4 regions of the Vibrio harveyi genome follow, and region 1 is predicted to be linked to each of the others. Evidence: predicted binding sites of a transcription regulator. Region 1 holds the regulator's gene; each other region holds the start of a gene.
The links. The regulator PurR, encoded in region 1, represses purine synthesis genes. The targets are predictions, from matches to a motif close to TNANGNAAACGTTTNCNTNA.

Region 1 (4,252 bases):
ACCAAATAGCGCCGCACCAAGCAAAGTCACCACTGCTGCGCCTGGAATCGAAAACGCAGTGATGGCAATGTAAGCAAAGAAATAAGTGGCAGCAGCGAATACGAAGTTTTCGCTAATAAAAGTGTTCAACGCTTCTTGTTGCGCCTTCGCGTTTTCTAGCGTTAGGTATTGACCAAAATTCACGCCTAAAAAGATAATCGTCGCGAGTAGGATCAGTCCTAAAATCAGTTTCTTATTCATATCAATAGCTCCGTTTGGCTTCTTAGATAATAAGACAGAATGGGGCAATAAAAAATTTCAAAAAAAAACCGCAGTTTGAAAACTGCGGCTTTTACTCAATGTCATGCTGATATAAATGCTTTAGGAAAGAGCACTCATCAATTCTTCTCGACGAGACTGAGGTACGACACTCCAATGTGTGCCTTTGATTGCACCTTCTAACGCCCAGAGCAGTTCAAGGCTTACCGTAGAGGCATGCGTATCTTGGATTGCTTTGTATGCGTTTAGCGCGCCTTCTGCTTCAAGTTGCTCTACAGAGTCAATGCCCGCTTTCTTGAGCATACGCTCAGTTGCTAGACGCAGGTTAGGTAGATCTTTCAATCGATTAGGCTTGGTGCTTGCTTGTTGTTTTTTCTCTTGCTTAGCAGTCTCGAGGGATTGCTTGGCAACTTCAATCAAGCGGTCGGTTGTGTCCCAAAGATCATCAGAAATTGCATAGTATTTCGTAACGACTGGGAAACCACGTTTCTTGTAGACGTACGGTTTTAGTCCTTGAGTCTCGAAGTCAGATGAAGTTTGTTGGTCAGCTCGAATATGAAGTTGATTGTTTACGACAAGCGCAAACATCGTTTCATCGGCGAAGAGCCCAAAACCACCAAACATTGAGCGCGACTTGATATTACCAAGTGCCTCAAACAGCTTCATTGAGTCTTTGAGTATCGGTTTATCCATGGTGTGTTATCTCGGTGTAATTAATATTACGCCACCAAAAATCAGGTCCGAGAGATTAGCAAATGCATGCAGACACAATGTCATTAAAGGGTAAACTCACTTAATGCATATTTGCCATCGGTAACCCCGCTACCTTCCATCTAATAAGATGGTTCAGGCCGGAGGCTTTGCGTCCCACCCTTTCGGATGGTTTGCCCTGTGCGTGACTCTTTGAGGATACTTCGTATATTGAATTAACATCACGTTTCAAACGTTGAAGTGTGATCTTGGTTCAGTTAATAGTGGTAATTTGATGTGTAAAGTTTCATATGCTGGAATGTATAATTGTAATACAAAAGGTCTATCAAGGATATGTGCTACCTTGAGTTAAAACAGCAACTTATCTTCGTTCTTTAAATTATTTTTCTGATGAAATGTCCAAAAAAGTTATTTTTAGGCAATAAAAAAGCGCCCCTAGGAGCGCTTTATAAAATCAAGTGAGAGATCAGTTCAATTTCTTAACTGTATTACGCACAACGATCTCTGGTTGCATTTCGAAAACACGCTTCTCATGCTCTTTATCTTTGATGCGCTCAAGTAGGATCTCAAATGCATTTTTACCCACACGACGTTTTGGTTGGTGAATCGTCGTTAGCGGTGGAGAGAAGTACTCAGCAAGTTCGATATTGTCGTAACCGATAACAGAAATATCGTCTGGTACTTTGATACCGTTTTGTTGTAGGCGGCTCATCAAGCCAAGAGCCATAGTGTCATTGAAACAGAAAACAGCGGTTGGACGTTTGTCCATAGCACTGATGTTATCTGCAGCTAAGACAGCCGTGTCACACTCAAAGTTGCCTTCAAGAATCCAATCTTCGTTAACGGCTAGATTTGCTTCAGCCATCGCACGACGGTAACCCGCAATACGTTCTTGGCAAGCTGCTTTTTCGAAGTGACCGCTCAGACAAGCAATATCAGTATGACCATTGTCGATCAGGTATTTTGTTGCGATGTAACCGCCTTCTTCTGAGTTATCGATGATCTTGTCTGCTTGTGAGCTTTCAGGACCCCAATCCATGACAACTTTAGGAATATCTGAATGACGGTCAAGCATCTCTTTTAGCTCTTCCGTAAGGTCAGAACACATTACTAGAATGCCATCTACACGTTTCTCAGCTAGCATGCGGATGTAGTCACGTTGCTTCTCGTAAATACCGCCCGTGTTACATAGGATCAGAGTGTAACCTTGACGGTAACAGTAGCTCTCAACGCCGTCGATTACTTCAGAGAAGAATAGGTTGGTAGATTGAGTAACTAACATACCGATGGTACGAGTTGAGTTGCATTTTAAACTGCGCGCAACGGCACTTGGTGCGTAATTAAGTTCATCCACCGCTTTCATTACTTTTTCTTGAGTTGCTTCAGCAACAAAGCGAGTTTTATTAATTACGTGCGAAACCGTAGTGGTAGAAACGCCGGCTAAGCGAGCAACGTCTTTAATAGTGGCCATAAATGATGTCCTGTATCGAGCTACTGTAAATACCGTAGTGAAGACAACCATACGCTTAGGGTCTTGCGCAAACCGAGCAACTGCGAATAGGGGCATTGCTGAGATATTTGGCAGCGGTTGTTCCGAAATCGGTATAAAAAGGTTTGTAGCAACATTTATCGCTGAGTCTCATATTCCTTTCTTATATAAGTGAGGAATTGGTCAGCAATCCTGTTAAGAAAACACAAAAACCGCTTTATTTCAGCGGTTTACATATAAATCATATTTAATCGTTTGCGCTCACATTTTAGACTGATGCGAGCAAGCTGGCAATATTCTAGGCAGTTGTTTTGTGCCCCTGAGGTCACATTTTAACGGCTAAATTGATTGTATTTCTCTGTGCCAGATTAAAAACAAACGAATAAAATAGGGAGTCTGAATGACAGACTCCCCAAAATAGGTGGCAATTATTCACCAAGAAGGTAGGTGCTGTCCAGTTTACAAAATGCAATTAATAGTTGCGTAACGCTAATGTAGAAGCCAAATTCGTCGAATTGCTTACATTTAGCAGCAAACTGTGGCAGCCAAGTCATAAGGTGTTGTTGGATGAACTCGTTCTGTTTTCCGAACGCTTCTTCCATATGTTTATCTTGCTCTAGTTCGTTCGAGCGGATAATCATGTTGCCTAGAAAATCTAGCTCGACCGCTAAGTGGTCCGCTGGTTCTTTCAGATTTTCGTCCACTTGCACGCCAAAGTCTGCCATCAGTTTTTCCATCTCTTCTGCTGGCTTATCATTTAATAAACCAGATTCGCCGATGTACATTGAAGCATAAGGCAGTGCGCCGTGCTTTTCTGTTTTTAGAAAGAGTTCACAGAAGTCCGCTGCTAATTCTAACTGAGCGTCTTCACGGTCTTGTAAACGGTTGAGTGCATCAACAAGGGTATCAACAGCTGGTTTTAGTGATTCGTTTTCACCAAGACCCGCTAAAAAGCTTCGAATTTCAACACTGTGGTAGGTTTCTAGTTCTTTCTCTGTCAGTTCTTTTGCGAACAGGCTAGAAAACCACCAATAGATTTCTGCGCGTTTCTCGTTAAAAGCTTTCACTTCTTGCATTTTTTTGCTCCTGAATGGTTATCCCTTAAGTGTAAACAATTAAGATGAATAGCAGTAACTATAATTGTTATGCATTATTGGAAAATATGCGTATTTGTGAATGGCTGTAAATAAGCTTGCTTTGAATCAATAAAATCGCAAAATCTTGCTTTTTAATGTATCTATGACTAGAAATGTTACTAGTTATGAATAGAATACGTCTTGGAAAATAAAAAAGACAGAAAGTGGTGTAAATGAGCTATCACGTATTAGTCGTAGAAGATGATGTTGTAACTCGCAGTAAGCTCGCGGGCTATTTCCAAAATGAAGGTTACAAAGTCAGTGAAGCAGAAAGCGGCGCAGAGATGCGCGAAGTGCTTCAAGGCGGTGATGTTGACCTAATCATGCTGGATATTAACCTGCCTGGCGAAGACGGCCTTATGCTTACGCGTGAATTACGCAGCCAATCAGATATCGGCATCATATTAGTGACAGGACGCACGGATAGCATTGACAAAATCGTTGGTCTAGAAATGGGCGCAGACGATTATGTGACAAAGCCTTTTGAACTAAGGGAATTATTGGTTCGCGTGAAGAACTTGCTATGGCGCATCTCTGCGGCACGCAGCGGTTCTCAAAAAGCAGCGAACGACACTAATGAAGAACACATTGTGCGCTTCGGTGAGTGGACGTTTGATATTCAGCGTCGAGCTCTAAGCCGTAATGGTGAGCCAGTGAA
Region 2 (4,252 bases), 620 kb from region 1:
GCCACTTCCGAGAAATGGGCATCAACTGTCAAACCACTGACTTCACAGCAATTGGTGTGGGTGATATGGCAGGGGACGTATTTGGTAACGGTATGCTGCTATCTAAGCATATTCGTCTACAAGCTGCGTTTAACCATATGCACATCTTCATTGATCCAAATCCGGATTCAGCCACCAGCTGGGAAGAGCGTAATCGCTTGTTCAATCTCCCACGATCAAGCTGGGAAGATTACAACGCCGAGTTGATCTCGCAGGGCGGTGGTATTTTCTCTCGTCGCTCTAAATCGATCCAACTAACGCCAGAAATCCAAAAAATGCTGGGCACGAAGAAAGCGTCTCTAGCGCCAAACGATCTGATTAAGATGATCCTGCAAATGGAAGTGGATCTGCTTTGGAATGGTGGTATCGGTACGTATGTTAAAGCTTCTAGCGAGACACACACTGATGTTGGCGACCGTGCAAATGACGTACTCCGTATCGATGGACGTGATTTAAAAGCGAAAGTGGTTGGTGAAGGCGGTAACTTAGGTATGACTCAGCTTGGTCGTATCGAATACGCAAGCACAGGCGGTCGTGTAAATACGGACTTTGTGGATAACGTTGGTGGCGTAGACTGTTCGGACAACGAAGTGAACATTAAGATCTTCTTGAATGGTTTAGTATCGAATGGCGATCTAACGGTTAAACAACGCAACCAGATTCTTGAATCGATGGAAGACGAAGTGGGCGAAATCGTATTGGACGATGCATACCGTCAATCTGAGTCTATTTCGGTGACTGAACAGCAAGGTGTTGGCATCGTTAAAGAGCAAATCCGCTTTATCCATACAATGGAGAAAGCAGGGTACTTGGATCGTGCTCTTGAGTACATTCCAGACGATGAAACCTTGATTGAGCGAGAGAAACAAGGTCTTGGTCTGACACGTCCTGAACTTTCAGTACTAGTAGCTTACGGTAAGATGGTTCTGAAAGAACAATTGGTTGCTGACGAAATTGCAAATGATGAATTCCATGGAAAACAGTTAGTTGCTTATTTCCCAAGTGAGTTACGCCGTAACTACAAAGATCAGATGGTAAACCACCCGCTGCGTGCTGAAATCATCGCAACAGCGCTGGCAAACCAAATGGTTAATGAAATGGGCTGTAACTTTGTGACTCGTCTTCAAGAAGAGACGGGCGCGAGTGTCGTTGATATTGCGAACGCTTACAGTGCAACACGTGAGATCTTCGAACTGGAAGATATTCTTAAGCAAACTCGTGCACTCGATAACGTTGCAACTGCAGAAGCACAGTATGAGATCATGTTTTATGTACGTCGCGCATTGCGCCGTATCTCTCGTTGGTTACTTCGCAATCGCAGCGGTAAGAGCACAGTAACTGAGTTAGTTGCACTATATAAAGACGATGTTCACACTATTACTGAAACGCTAGACACCATGCTAGTTGCATCAGAAGTGGAAGAGCATAACGAACTTGCTCAGAAATGGATTGAGCGCGGAGTAGAGGAGAAACTGGCACACCATGTAGCTCGTCTCTCTAGCCTACAGTCTGCACTGGATATTTCAACAGTAGCAAGCGAAACGGGTAAAACGGTTGAACAAGCCTCGAAGCTTTACTTTAATCTAGGTGACCGTTTATCACTTCACTGGTTCTTGAAACAGATCAATAGCCAAGCGGTTGATAATAACTGGCAAGCTCTTGCTCGTGCAGCATTCCGTGAGGATCTTGATTGGCAACAGCGTCAATTGACTGCTCAAGTTCTAACTTGCGGCTGTTCAACAGAAGATCTAGACGTGATGCAAGCACTCGAAGATTGGATGACAACGAATGAATTGTCATTGCATCGTTGGGAGAGCATCTTAAATGAATTCAAAGTTGGTTCCGTTCATGAGTTCGCTAAGTTCTCTGTTGCACTTCGAGAATTGGTTCTACTTAACCTGAACTGTTCTTCGAACGAATAGGGTAAGTGACTTTAGCAAAAGCCTCGCAATCGCGGGGCTTTTTTATGTTCAAATCATTATAACTTCACACAATACGTGACGCCGTAACTCGTGATTTAAATTTTTCTGGCATGAAATCGTTTGCTTTTAAATAAAAAGCTAGCAATTTTGTATAGAGCATAGAGTGCTAATCAACTGTTTTTATGAACAAAATTAAAATGAGACATACTATTTTGCTGAATTCACTCATTTTCATTGAATTGCGCTGAAAAACAGTAAATAATATTGACCCGTTTACACGGGGCTTTTTTCTTTCGGAGGCACAATGCTTTACCGTCTAGCCAGAACTGGCTTTTTCCAACTTGATGCCGAAAAGGCACATGATCTTGCAATCAAAAACTTCCAACGCTTTAACGGCACTCCTCTCGATCTTTTCTATCGTCAACAATTACCAAATCGTCCAGTAGAATGCATGGGGCTTACATTCCGTAACCCAGTGGGTCTTGCTGCTGGTTTGGACAAAAACGGCGAATGTATCGAAGCGTTTGACGCCATGGGCTTTGGTTTTGTCGAAGTTGGTACTGTTACGCCTCGTCCGCAACCAGGTAACGACAAGCCACGTTTGTTCCGCCTAGTTGAAGCGGAAGGTATCATCAACCGTATGGGCTTTAACAACCTAGGTGTGGATCATCTGGTTGAGAATGTGAAAAAGGCAAAATACAACTGCATTCTTGGTATCAACATTGGTAAAAATAAAGATACACCAATTGAGAAAGGGGCAGAGGACTACCTGATTTGTATGGAAAAAGTGTACGAGTATGCCGGTTACATCGCCGTGAACATCTCGTCACCAAATACACCAGGGCTTCGTTCACTTCAGTACGGTGAAGCGCTAGACGAATTGCTATCTGAACTCAAAGAGAAACAAGCAGAACTTGCAGAAAAGCACGGTAAGTACGTACCACTTGCGCTAAAAATTGCACCGGATTTGAGCGATGACGAAATCAGCCAGATCTGTGAGTCGCTAATTAAGAATAACATCGACGGTGTGATTGCAACAAACACAACGCTTGATCGCACAGTCGTTGAAGGCATGAAACATGCGAACGAAGCGGGTGGTCTAAGCGGACGTCCGGTTCAATCACGTTCAACAGAAGTTGTTCGTAAACTTCATGAAGAGCTTGGCGATAAACTTCCGATAATCGGTGTGGGCGGTGTTGACTCATACGTTGCAGCGAAAGAGAAAATGATGGCAGGTGCACAACTTGTTCAAGTTTACACTGGTTTCATCTACCACGGACCAGGTCTCGTACGCGATATTGTTAAAAATCTATAAGAGCAATCGCTAAATCGTTGAGAAATCGACGCTTGTTACTAAAAAAAAGAGGAATTCGTTTCCTCTTTTTTTTTGCCCGTTCGTTTGTAAAATTTAAAAATCATGAGTAGGTAATTAAGCGTCTTACCTCTTATTACTGATTAACTAGTCACAAACAAGAGAACGGAATAATGCTTAAACCCAGCGACAAATGGAATTGGTATTTTGACGAGCAGAAAGCTTGCCTAATGCTGGATTTGGGGGAGGAGATGATTTTCCAAACCAATCTATGCCGTAAGCTGTTGGTCAATTGTGCCTTCTCAGACAATGAATTCACTGTTGATGACGCAAGCGCGTTTCAAACGTACAACGAACGAATCCGTTGTCTCGACATCAACGAATACCGTCAAGCCGAACTTACGCTCTATTGCGTAGCTGCAAAACGCTTTCATAAACCTGTTCAACCGAAGAGCTGGTTCTTCGACGCCCAATGCGATGGACATGAGCCAGAAGAAGGGGATATGGTCTTCCTAACAAATCGATATTCAGAAGGCGTATTCATCGTTCTAGAACCAGGTGAAACATCAAGCCTATGTGCTTACGTAGGGCAGGATGAATTTCTACTTGATGGCAACAAAGTACTGCCATTTGGGCAACCAATTAAAGTAATGCACGATCGCATGGTGTGTGCCAATCACTTATTCACGATGGCACCAATGGCGATGGTGGGTTAATTTCCTTTTGATTTTTCTTTATTTTCGTTCCTTTGTTTGCATTAATCGACCTCATTAGGTCGATTTTTTTTGCCTAGAATTTTCTGAATATCTCCTCTTGTGCACGCCAAATACATGCCTAGGTGAGGGCTATTTTGTATCTCAGATATGAAGTAGCTCACTTTTATTCCACTTTTTTCATTTTAGCGTTTCCTTAAATTAGGCAACCAGACGCCTAATATTTCACCTTTTGTTCCCCTATATGCTCATTTTGTAAGTTAATT
Region 3 (4,252 bases), 890 kb from region 1:
AGATGGTGACTACCGAGAGTCGTGGCAACCACAAGCAATGTCAGATACTGCGATTAAAGCAGCAGAATACACAGCGGAGAAAGTCGTAAATGCGCTCGGTGGTTACGGCATCTTCGGTGTAGAGCTGTTCGTGAAAGGTGATAAAGTAATTTTCAACGAAGTTTCACCTCGTCCACACGACACTGGCATGGTAACTATGATTTCTCAGGAAATGTCTGAGTTTGCTCTGCATGTTCGTGCGTTCACTGGCATGCCAATCAACAGTATCATTCAATACGGCCCGTCCGCGTCAGCTGTCATCCTAGGGCAAGGTACATCAACAGATATTCGCTTTGATAATCTTGCCAATGCCCTGGCTCAACCACAAACTCAAGTTCGTTTGTTTGGTAAGCCTGAAATCGATGGTCGCCGTCGTTTAGGCGTTGTTCTAACGCGTCGTAAGACTATCGAAGATTCGATTAAAGATGCAGTGAATAGCGCTTCTAAAGTACAGATCGTTTACTGATTTCACTAGTTCGCTCCAAGAAACAAAAAGCGCAGCCCAATTGGCTGCGCTTTTTATTTGTATAAACTCGGTTACCCTATTCACTTTCAATTAAATACACTTCTTCAGAGAAGTGACTCAGACCCTTTTTGGCAATTTTAGGGTGATTATCATCGGCTTGATCTACGTTTAAGCATGTGATCTTATAACCGGAAAATAACTGTTCAATCTCTTCTACAGGAACACTAAAAGGAGGTCCTGCCATCTCTTCTTGCGGGTAGTTCAACGTGACCAACAAGATACGACCGCCAGGATTCAGCAATTGCTTAACACGAGCAGCATATTCTGCTCGCATCTCTTTAGGAAGAGCCACTAACGCAGCACGATCGTAAATGATATCGGCTTTAGATACTGGGGCGGTAAAGAAATCACCCGTATAAATCGACAGCTCATCAAACTGATATAACTCGTGCATACCATTAACAGGCGTTACCGTTGGTGTGTAAAAATGCTCAGCAAAAAACGCTCTTACCGCAATTTGGCTTAGCTCAACGCCCTGAACTTCGTCGTGTTTGGTCGCTAACCAAATCAAATCCTCTGACTTACCACACAGAGGCACCAAAACTTTATCATCATGCTTTGCAGCCGTATGTTGCCAAAATGCAGGCAATAGTGGGTTCACGTCTTCTAGATGAAAACCAATTTGGTTACTGGCCCATTTATTGTGCCAAAATTCTTGATCTCTCATGATTCTTCTACTTGTCGGCTGATAGTGGATTCGAGCTTTGCGCTTCACTTTTGTGGGCTAAGACTAATGATTTTTTCAAATTTGTCTATGCCGTTCATCTTTGGTTAATACTGCAATGTTAGTATGGCTAACGTTCAAGAAGGAACCCTTCCTTGTTCTGATGGTCAGAATAAAGGAAAGCAAAATGGTGATCTAGAACACGATTCCACCATAAGGTTGAAAATCAACCTTGGAATCTATCGTAGAGACCCCATTAACTAGGTAGTACCTGATTTGCGAATCTTAGTGACCTTTTCGTTACCCATTTTCTAAGTGCAAGCAAGTTAAGGAGAGTGAATGAGCTTATTTCTACGTACTACGGCATTGATGCTATTAGTACTAAGCCGTGCGCCGGCTTTCGCCGCACTTCCAAATGTCCCGAGTAACGAGCAAGACCGTTCTGCTAGCCAAAACGAAGTTTGCTCAAAATTGTTTAAACATAGCCTTAGTGGTTTGTATGGCATTCAGTCAATCGACTCCAAACCAACACAGCCTTATTCAGATTTCGACGTACTTTACAGCAAAGCGCACCAAGCGCAGTTTGAGCTAGAAACCATCTGTAAGAGTACTGCCCTTCTCACTGACGCACAGCCTTATTTTGCTGGCGTTAAATCTCAGCACCGCGCCGAAGAGAAAATCGCCCACGAACTTGACGGTCAAGTAGAACGTATCACCGACTTAGCCCGTGCAACTATCGTTGCAAATGACGTAGCAAGCTTGGTGTCGGTATATGAAACGTTAGAGCGCGAAACAACCATTGTTAAAGTAAAAAACCGCTTTAAAAAACCAACGGCTTCTGGTTATCGTGATCTCAACTTGTTGGTCCGTTTACCAAAAACCAACCTAATTGCTGAAGTCCAATTGCATCTAAAAGCGATTGCTGATGTAAAAAGTGGTCCGGAGCATGATTTGTACGAGCAAATTCAGAAACTGGAACGTCAAGCTCTGGTTGAAGGTCGCAACCTAAATGATATCGAGATGGCATCAATTCGTAACATGCGTACTCAATCTAAAAACTTGTATCAAGAGGCTTGGCATCCTTACCTAACGACACACCTAGAAGCAGCCTAAACAAACAGTATTTTAGAAACTGACTCCCTGAATACTGAAAAACCACCGCAATTGCGGTGGTTTTTATTTGTTCTTTAGTCAGTAATGAAAGCCACAAACAAAAAGACCACGACAAAGCGTGGTCTCATTCCATGTTACATGGCTTACTGGTCGGTCTTTAGGTTCTCTACGCGAGCTTTCAACTTCTGACCCGGGCGGAACGTAACGACACGTCGAGCAGTAATAGGAATATCTTCACCAGTTTTCGGGTTACGACCAGGTCGTTCATTCTTGTCACGAAGGTCAAAGTTACCAAAACCTGACAGTTTTACCTGTTCGCCACTTTCTAGTGCCTTACGAATCTCTTCAAAGAACACTTCCACCGTTTCCTTGGCGTCCCGTTTACTAAATCCCAATTTATCAAACAGGTTTTCTGCAAGTTCGGCTTTTGTGAGCGCCATAAAACTTTCCTCAAAGCTATGTTAAACAATGCTACCTTAGTGTAGCGCCAGAGCAGTTTTACCCTACCAATTCAACAACATATCGGGGTTACATCAGGAAGTGTATGCCAAGCTTATGATTTTCGCCAACTTTTTTCTTTGCTAATATACGGAATGTTGCACCACGAAGATAGTTTACCCACCACCATTTCCAGATTTTCCTTTAATTCCCTCTCCAATGGCAAAAATATCCAGTTCAAATTACTAGTTTTAAAACTCAAAACAACATTAATCACTATTTAATAAAAATGTCAGATACTGGCTACTTTACAAACAATTGACACAAAACTTCTTACCTTTTCAGTAAGTTGAGTACGTTTGAAAATAGATCTGGTCGGTCCTATTTAGCAGACTTGTTATTCAGATATAGCGTGACACTAGGAGCATGAAAGCTTGAACAGCGACAAAATTCTATTGATTGCTCCATGACGGTTAACTGAAAGGTTGTTACTGTTTATCCCTGTTTTCACCACGCGAAAGAGTCGCCATGTTGCACCAAGTCATCAGTATCTTATTTCCCGTCTTTGTCTTGGTTTGCGTAGGTTACATAGTTGGTCGATGCCTCAAGCCCGATTTTCGCCCAATCAATCGCATCAATATGGATGTGTTTACTCCGGCACTGGTATTTTCTTCTCTTGTCGGTATGCCACTCAGCATGGGGCAAGTCCCCTTGCTACTAGCCGCGCTTATTGCTGTCGTAGTACCTGGCATTGTGATGGTTCCCATCGCGAAGTTTTGCGGATTATCATTCAAAGCATGGGCTCCACCACACATGTTTCGAAACAGCGGTAACTTAGCGATACCGCTGTTTACTTACACCTTCGGGGAAATCGCCCTTCCCTCCGCAGTATTGCTTTTTGTCGTTTCAGCATGCCTACATATAAGCCTTGGCGTCATGCTACTGAGTAATGGCAATCCGCTTAAACAAATCGTCAAAATGCCGATCTTCTTATCCGCTTTGCTCGCGTTGCTTATCAACATTTCTGGTATTGGTATTTGGTCTCCTCTTTTTGAAGCGACCACATTACTTGGGCAAGCCGCCGTCCCAGTTATGTTGTTATCATTGGGAGCACAAATGTGCCATTTAAGATGGGATGGTCTTCGAGTGGGTCTTTGGTGCACACTTCAATCACTCGGTACCGGAGCACTCGCCTTTGCCTTAATCTATACCTTGATACCATTGCCAATCATGCAATTACAGATGATGGTGTTGTTTACCATGTTGCCACCAGCTGTAATGAACTACTTGTTTGCTGAACGACTCAATATCGAACCTCTGAACGTTGCTTCCATGGTCTTGTTTGGCAACTTTTTAAGCATTATTACTCTACCGCTGCTACTAACGTTTGCTTTATCACTTGCTTGAACCATGCCTCCACATAATCCATCAACATCAAGCAACGTTTAACAAATCACAACGTAACGCTTCAA
Region 4 (4,252 bases), 190 kb from region 1:
GTGCCGCTTTTGCTGATGTGGAATACAAACCACGAGCAGTCAAAGCCGACCGTAACCAACCTGAGAAGAAACTGACGTTAGATGAATACATTCCGCGCGCGGTACCTGAGTGGAAGGTAAAACAAGCGAAGCAACTGTACAAAGAACACTACGCTGAGCTAAAACGCATTGGTGATGAGTTTGGCGTGCAGCCGCGATTTATCGTTGCACTTTGGGGCGTGGAAAGTAACTTCGGTAAGTTCACTGGTAACTTCCGCGTGATCGACGCGTTGTCGACCATGGCGTTTGAGGGCCGCCGTGAAGAGTTCTTCCGTAAAGAAACCATGGCGGCACTACAAATCCTAGATGAAGGTCATATCGAGCTAGAGAACTTCAAAGGTTCTTGGGCTGGTGCAATGGGTCAATGTCAGTTTATGCCAAGCTCATTCCTACGCTTTGCCGCGGATGGTAACGGCGACGGCAAGAAGGATATCTGGCAATCAGAAGCTGACGTGTTTGCTTCTACTGCGAACTACCTAAGCAAATCTGGCTGGGATGATAAGTTCACTTGGGGTCGTCAGGTTAAAGTGCCACACGGCATTGACCACAACCTGCAAGGTCGCGAAGCGGAAAAAGGTAAGTATCTGCAAGAGTGGAGCAAGCTTGGCATCACCAAATACGATGGCAGCCCACTTCCTAAGCTCGACGAAGACATCGAAGCATGGTTGATCATGCCAGACGATGAGAACGGTCGTACTTACCTGGTGTACAACAACTACAATGTGTTGATGAAGTGGAACCGCTCTTACTACTTCGCACTGGCGGTAAGTCATTTAGCTGACCGCATCACATTCTAGATTGAATGTATAAACGAATAAAAAGGGGCTCTTCGGAGCCCTTTGTTTTCTCTATTTGAAACGAGGTTTGCGTGTTATCTGAACGTGCTGCACAAATGGTGATCTTCTCGGCGTTGATCAAACATAAAAACTTTACCGCTGCGGCAAAGAGCTTAGGTGTGTCTGTTTCTCACGTCAGTAAACAGCTCAGCCAGTTGGAAGCGTCACTGGGTATCAAGCTCGTGCAACGCACCACGCGCAGCTTCACACCAACCGAAGCGGGGCAAACCTTCTATCACCATTGTGAACAAGTGGTGCAAGCCGTTAGCAGTGCCACGTTAGAGATGGAAAGCCAACGCGATGAAGTCGCCGGTTTGGTTCGTCTCGGTTTGTCGCAGTCTTTTGGCACGTTGCACATCATCCCTGCCATTCAAGAACTTCGTGAGAAATACCCGCAACTGCAAGTCGAAGTGCATTTGTTCGATTACAAAGTCGATATGCTCGAAGAAGGCTTGGATCTGTGGATCACCAATAATGAACATTTGCCAGAAGGCTACATTGCTCAGCGTTTGGCGGATTGCCAATTTGTGGTTGCGGCATCGCCGGATTACTTACTCAAATTCGATACGCCAACCGAACCGAATGACTTGTCGCAGCACAACTGCCTTATTTACCGCAGTTGGGAGCGTGACTACACCAGTTGGGCGTTCACCAATCGCGAGCAAGAGCTCAACGTGAAAGTCTCTGGCAACTACTCGGTCGATTTAGCAGAAGCGGTGCGTGATGCCGCAATCGCAGGGTGGGGGATTGCTTACTTAGCCACTTATTTGCTGGGGGATGAATTCCGCTCAGGCAAACTGATTCAGCTGTTACCAGACTGGAGAGCCAGCCAATCCATGCCGTTTTATGCGGTGTACCCAAGCCGTCAACATATGCCGAAAAAGATCTCAGCAGTGATCGAGTTCATCAAACAAAAGATCGGATCGCCTTGCCATTGGGATCAGCGATTAGCACCGTATATTTCGATTCCGAAGTAGGGAATACATAAAGTGATTTGAATCACAAAATTTTTCCAAATCCAGAAACATCTTTTCCATTTGGAAATAATAACTTTAGGCAAACGTTTATCTTTATTTAATTCAAAGAGTTATTTTGCTGGTTAAAGAGTGAGCAGGCGAGATTCTCAGCCTGTTAACATCCCGAACTTGCAGCTTTTTTTACGCTCTATACAATCCGACGCCTTTCCTGTTCCCCCTTTTGTCGGATTCATTTTATGAACTCAATTCTTGGTATCGTAGCCATCCTATTCGTAGCATGGCTGCTTTCGACTAACCGTAAGAACATTCGTCTACGAACGGTGTCTTTGGCTTTTGCTCTGCAAGTAATCTTCGCGCTATTGGTACTTTACGTACCAGCGGGTAAAGAAGCGCTTAACGCAGTAACTGGCGCGGTTTCTAACCTAATCAACTACGGTCAAGAGGGCATCGCGTTCCTATTCGGCGGTCTTGCGACCAACGGCTTTACCTTCGCGATTAACGTACTTGGTATCATCATCTTCTTCTCGGCACTGATTTCTGGTTTGTACCACATCGGTCTAATGCCAAAAGTGATCAACCTAATCGGTGGTGGTCTTCAGCGTTTGCTAGGTACAGGTCGTGCAGAATCGTTATCTGCAACAGCGAACATCTTCGTTGGTATGATTGAAGCGCCGCTTGTAGTAAAGCCATACCTGAAGCACATGAGTGATTCTCAGTTTTTCGCAGTAATGACTGGTGGTTTGGCATCGGTTGCTGGTGGCACGCTAGTAGGTTACGCATCACTGGGTGTGGATCTTAACTTCCTAATCGCGGCAGCATTCATGTCAGCGCCTGCAGGTCTTCTGATGGCAAAAATCATGATGCCAGAGACAGACACCACAACACCAGATATCGACCTAGACCAAGTAGAAATGCCACGTGCAACCAATGTGGTTGAAGCAATGGCAGACGGCGCAATGTCTGGTTTACGCATCGCAGTGGCGGTAGGTGCAACCCTATTGGCGTTCGTGAGCGTTATCGCGATGCTAAACGGCATTCTAGGCTGGTTCGGCGGTCTATTCGGTATGGAACTGAGCTTCGAGCTAGTACTTGGCTACCTATTCGCACCAATCGCATGGTTGCTAGGTATTCCTTGGAATGAAGCTATTGTGGCTGGCTCACTGATCGGTAACAAGATTGTGGTAAACGAGTTCGTAGCCTTCATCCAACTGATGGAAGTGAAGTCTCAGCTAAGCGCACACTCACAAGCTATCGTAACCTTCGCACTGTGTGGTTTCGCAAACATCTCAACCATGGCAATGCTGATTGGTGGTCTAGGCTCACTCGTACCAGAGAAGCGTTCATTCATCTCGAAATACGGCTTCCGCGCAATCGCAGCAGGCGTAATGGCCAACCTGATGAGCGCATCAATCGCTGGCGTGATTTTGAGTCTTTAATTGAAAGGCGATGGAAGGTTCCCTTAAGTGGGGATCTTCTTCCAATTGAAGTAATAGAAAGAGAAGAAATGAGTATCCCTAAAGGCATTTAGGGATACTTTTTTCGTTAAGCGGCTTTAAGATCTTTTGCTTGAGCTAGGTGCTCTTGAATGCTTAAAGCCAATGCTTTTGCAAAAGGGACAGCAACAGCATTACCAATCATCTTGTAGCCCGCCGCAACATTGTTGTAAACGAACTCAAAGTCATTCGGAAAGCCCTGAATTCGTGCACACTCACGCACACTCAGACGGCGATATTTGTCTTCGTGACCTTCCACAAACTTAAACTTGTCTGTCTCTACTTTTTCCATTTTTGGCGCGCCTGGGTGAATCGGTGCATGGCGACCGCCAGCCTGAATGGTAAAAGAAGGCTCATCCCAAGTTCTCACTCGGTTTCGAGACATAAACATCGTAGAGAAACCGCCAATCATGTACTCGTGGTTTAGCACTTTCACATCTGGGTTTGGCTTCTGCTTGTCTAATGCAGGCACTGCCGTTCCATCAAGGTCTGCAATCACGTGCTTCAAGGTGCGACGTTCTGTTTTTTCCATTGGTTCTGGGAAGGTGTACTTGATGTTTAAGTCACTTCTGAAGCCAATAAAGATAACGCGCTTTCTGTCTTGCGCAGCACCGTAGTCAACCGCGTTCATCATCTGGTAATACAAATCATAACCAGCATCTTTAAACATCTGCTTGATGTTGTTGAGCGCGTTTGCATGGCGTGTGTGCTGCATACCACTTACGTTTTCAGCCAAGAAGAACTTGGGCTTTTTCGCTTCTAGGATACGGATAAAATCGAAGAACAGCTGACCACGCTTGTCTTCGATACCACGTTGTGCACCCGCTTCACTCCAGCTTTGGCATGGTGGACCACCAATAATACCATCACATTCAGGCACTTCATCCGCATCAATGTTTGTGATACT

Region 2: pyrD (quinone-dependent dihydroorotate dehydrogenase) is a predicted target of PurR. The motif match lies at 2,070-2,089, and genes of this name have one in related genera.
Region 3: ihfA (integration host factor subunit alpha) is a predicted target of PurR. The motif match lies at 2,903-2,922, and genes of this name have one in related genera.
Region 4: QMY49_RS10370 (NupC/NupG family nucleoside CNT transporter) is a predicted target of PurR. The motif match lies at 1,928-1,947, and genes of this name have one in related genera.

Annotation. Positions count from the first base shown of each region.
Region 1 is NZ_CP125875.1:1,992,442-1,996,693, reverse strand. Features, by position in the region: gene QMY49_RS09560 (TVP38/TMEM64 family protein) at 1-240, opposite strand, end outside; gene QMY49_RS09555 (TfoX/Sxy family DNA transformation protein) at 361-951, opposite strand; cyclic di-GMP riboswitch class I at 1,068-1,157, opposite strand; gene purR (HTH-type transcriptional repressor PurR) at 1,436-2,440, opposite strand; gene torD (molecular chaperone TorD) at 2,887-3,534, opposite strand; gene torR (two-component system response regulator TorR) at 3,768-4,252, shown strand, end outside.
Region 2 is NZ_CP125875.1:1,371,937-1,376,188, forward strand. Features, by position in the region: gene QMY49_RS06890 (NAD-glutamate dehydrogenase) at 1-1,961, shown strand, start outside; gene pyrD (quinone-dependent dihydroorotate dehydrogenase) at 2,266-3,276, shown strand; gene QMY49_RS06900 (cell division protein ZapC) at 3,447-3,989, shown strand.
Region 3 is NZ_CP125875.1:1,104,608-1,108,859, reverse strand. Features, by position in the region: gene purT (formate-dependent phosphoribosylglycinamide formyltransferase) at 1-505, shown strand, start outside; gene QMY49_RS05785 (thiopurine S-methyltransferase) at 582-1,232, opposite strand; gene QMY49_RS05780 (nucleotidyltransferase family protein) at 1,569-2,342, shown strand; gene ihfA (integration host factor subunit alpha) at 2,486-2,782, opposite strand; gene QMY49_RS05770 (AEC family transporter) at 3,309-4,187, shown strand.
Region 4 is NZ_CP125875.1:2,183,931-2,188,182, reverse strand. Features, by position in the region: gene QMY49_RS10380 (lytic murein transglycosylase) at 1-836, shown strand, start outside; gene QMY49_RS10375 (LysR family transcriptional regulator) at 908-1,852, shown strand; gene QMY49_RS10370 (NupC/NupG family nucleoside CNT transporter) at 2,089-3,288, shown strand; gene QMY49_RS10365 (DNA cytosine methyltransferase) at 3,395-4,252, opposite strand, start outside.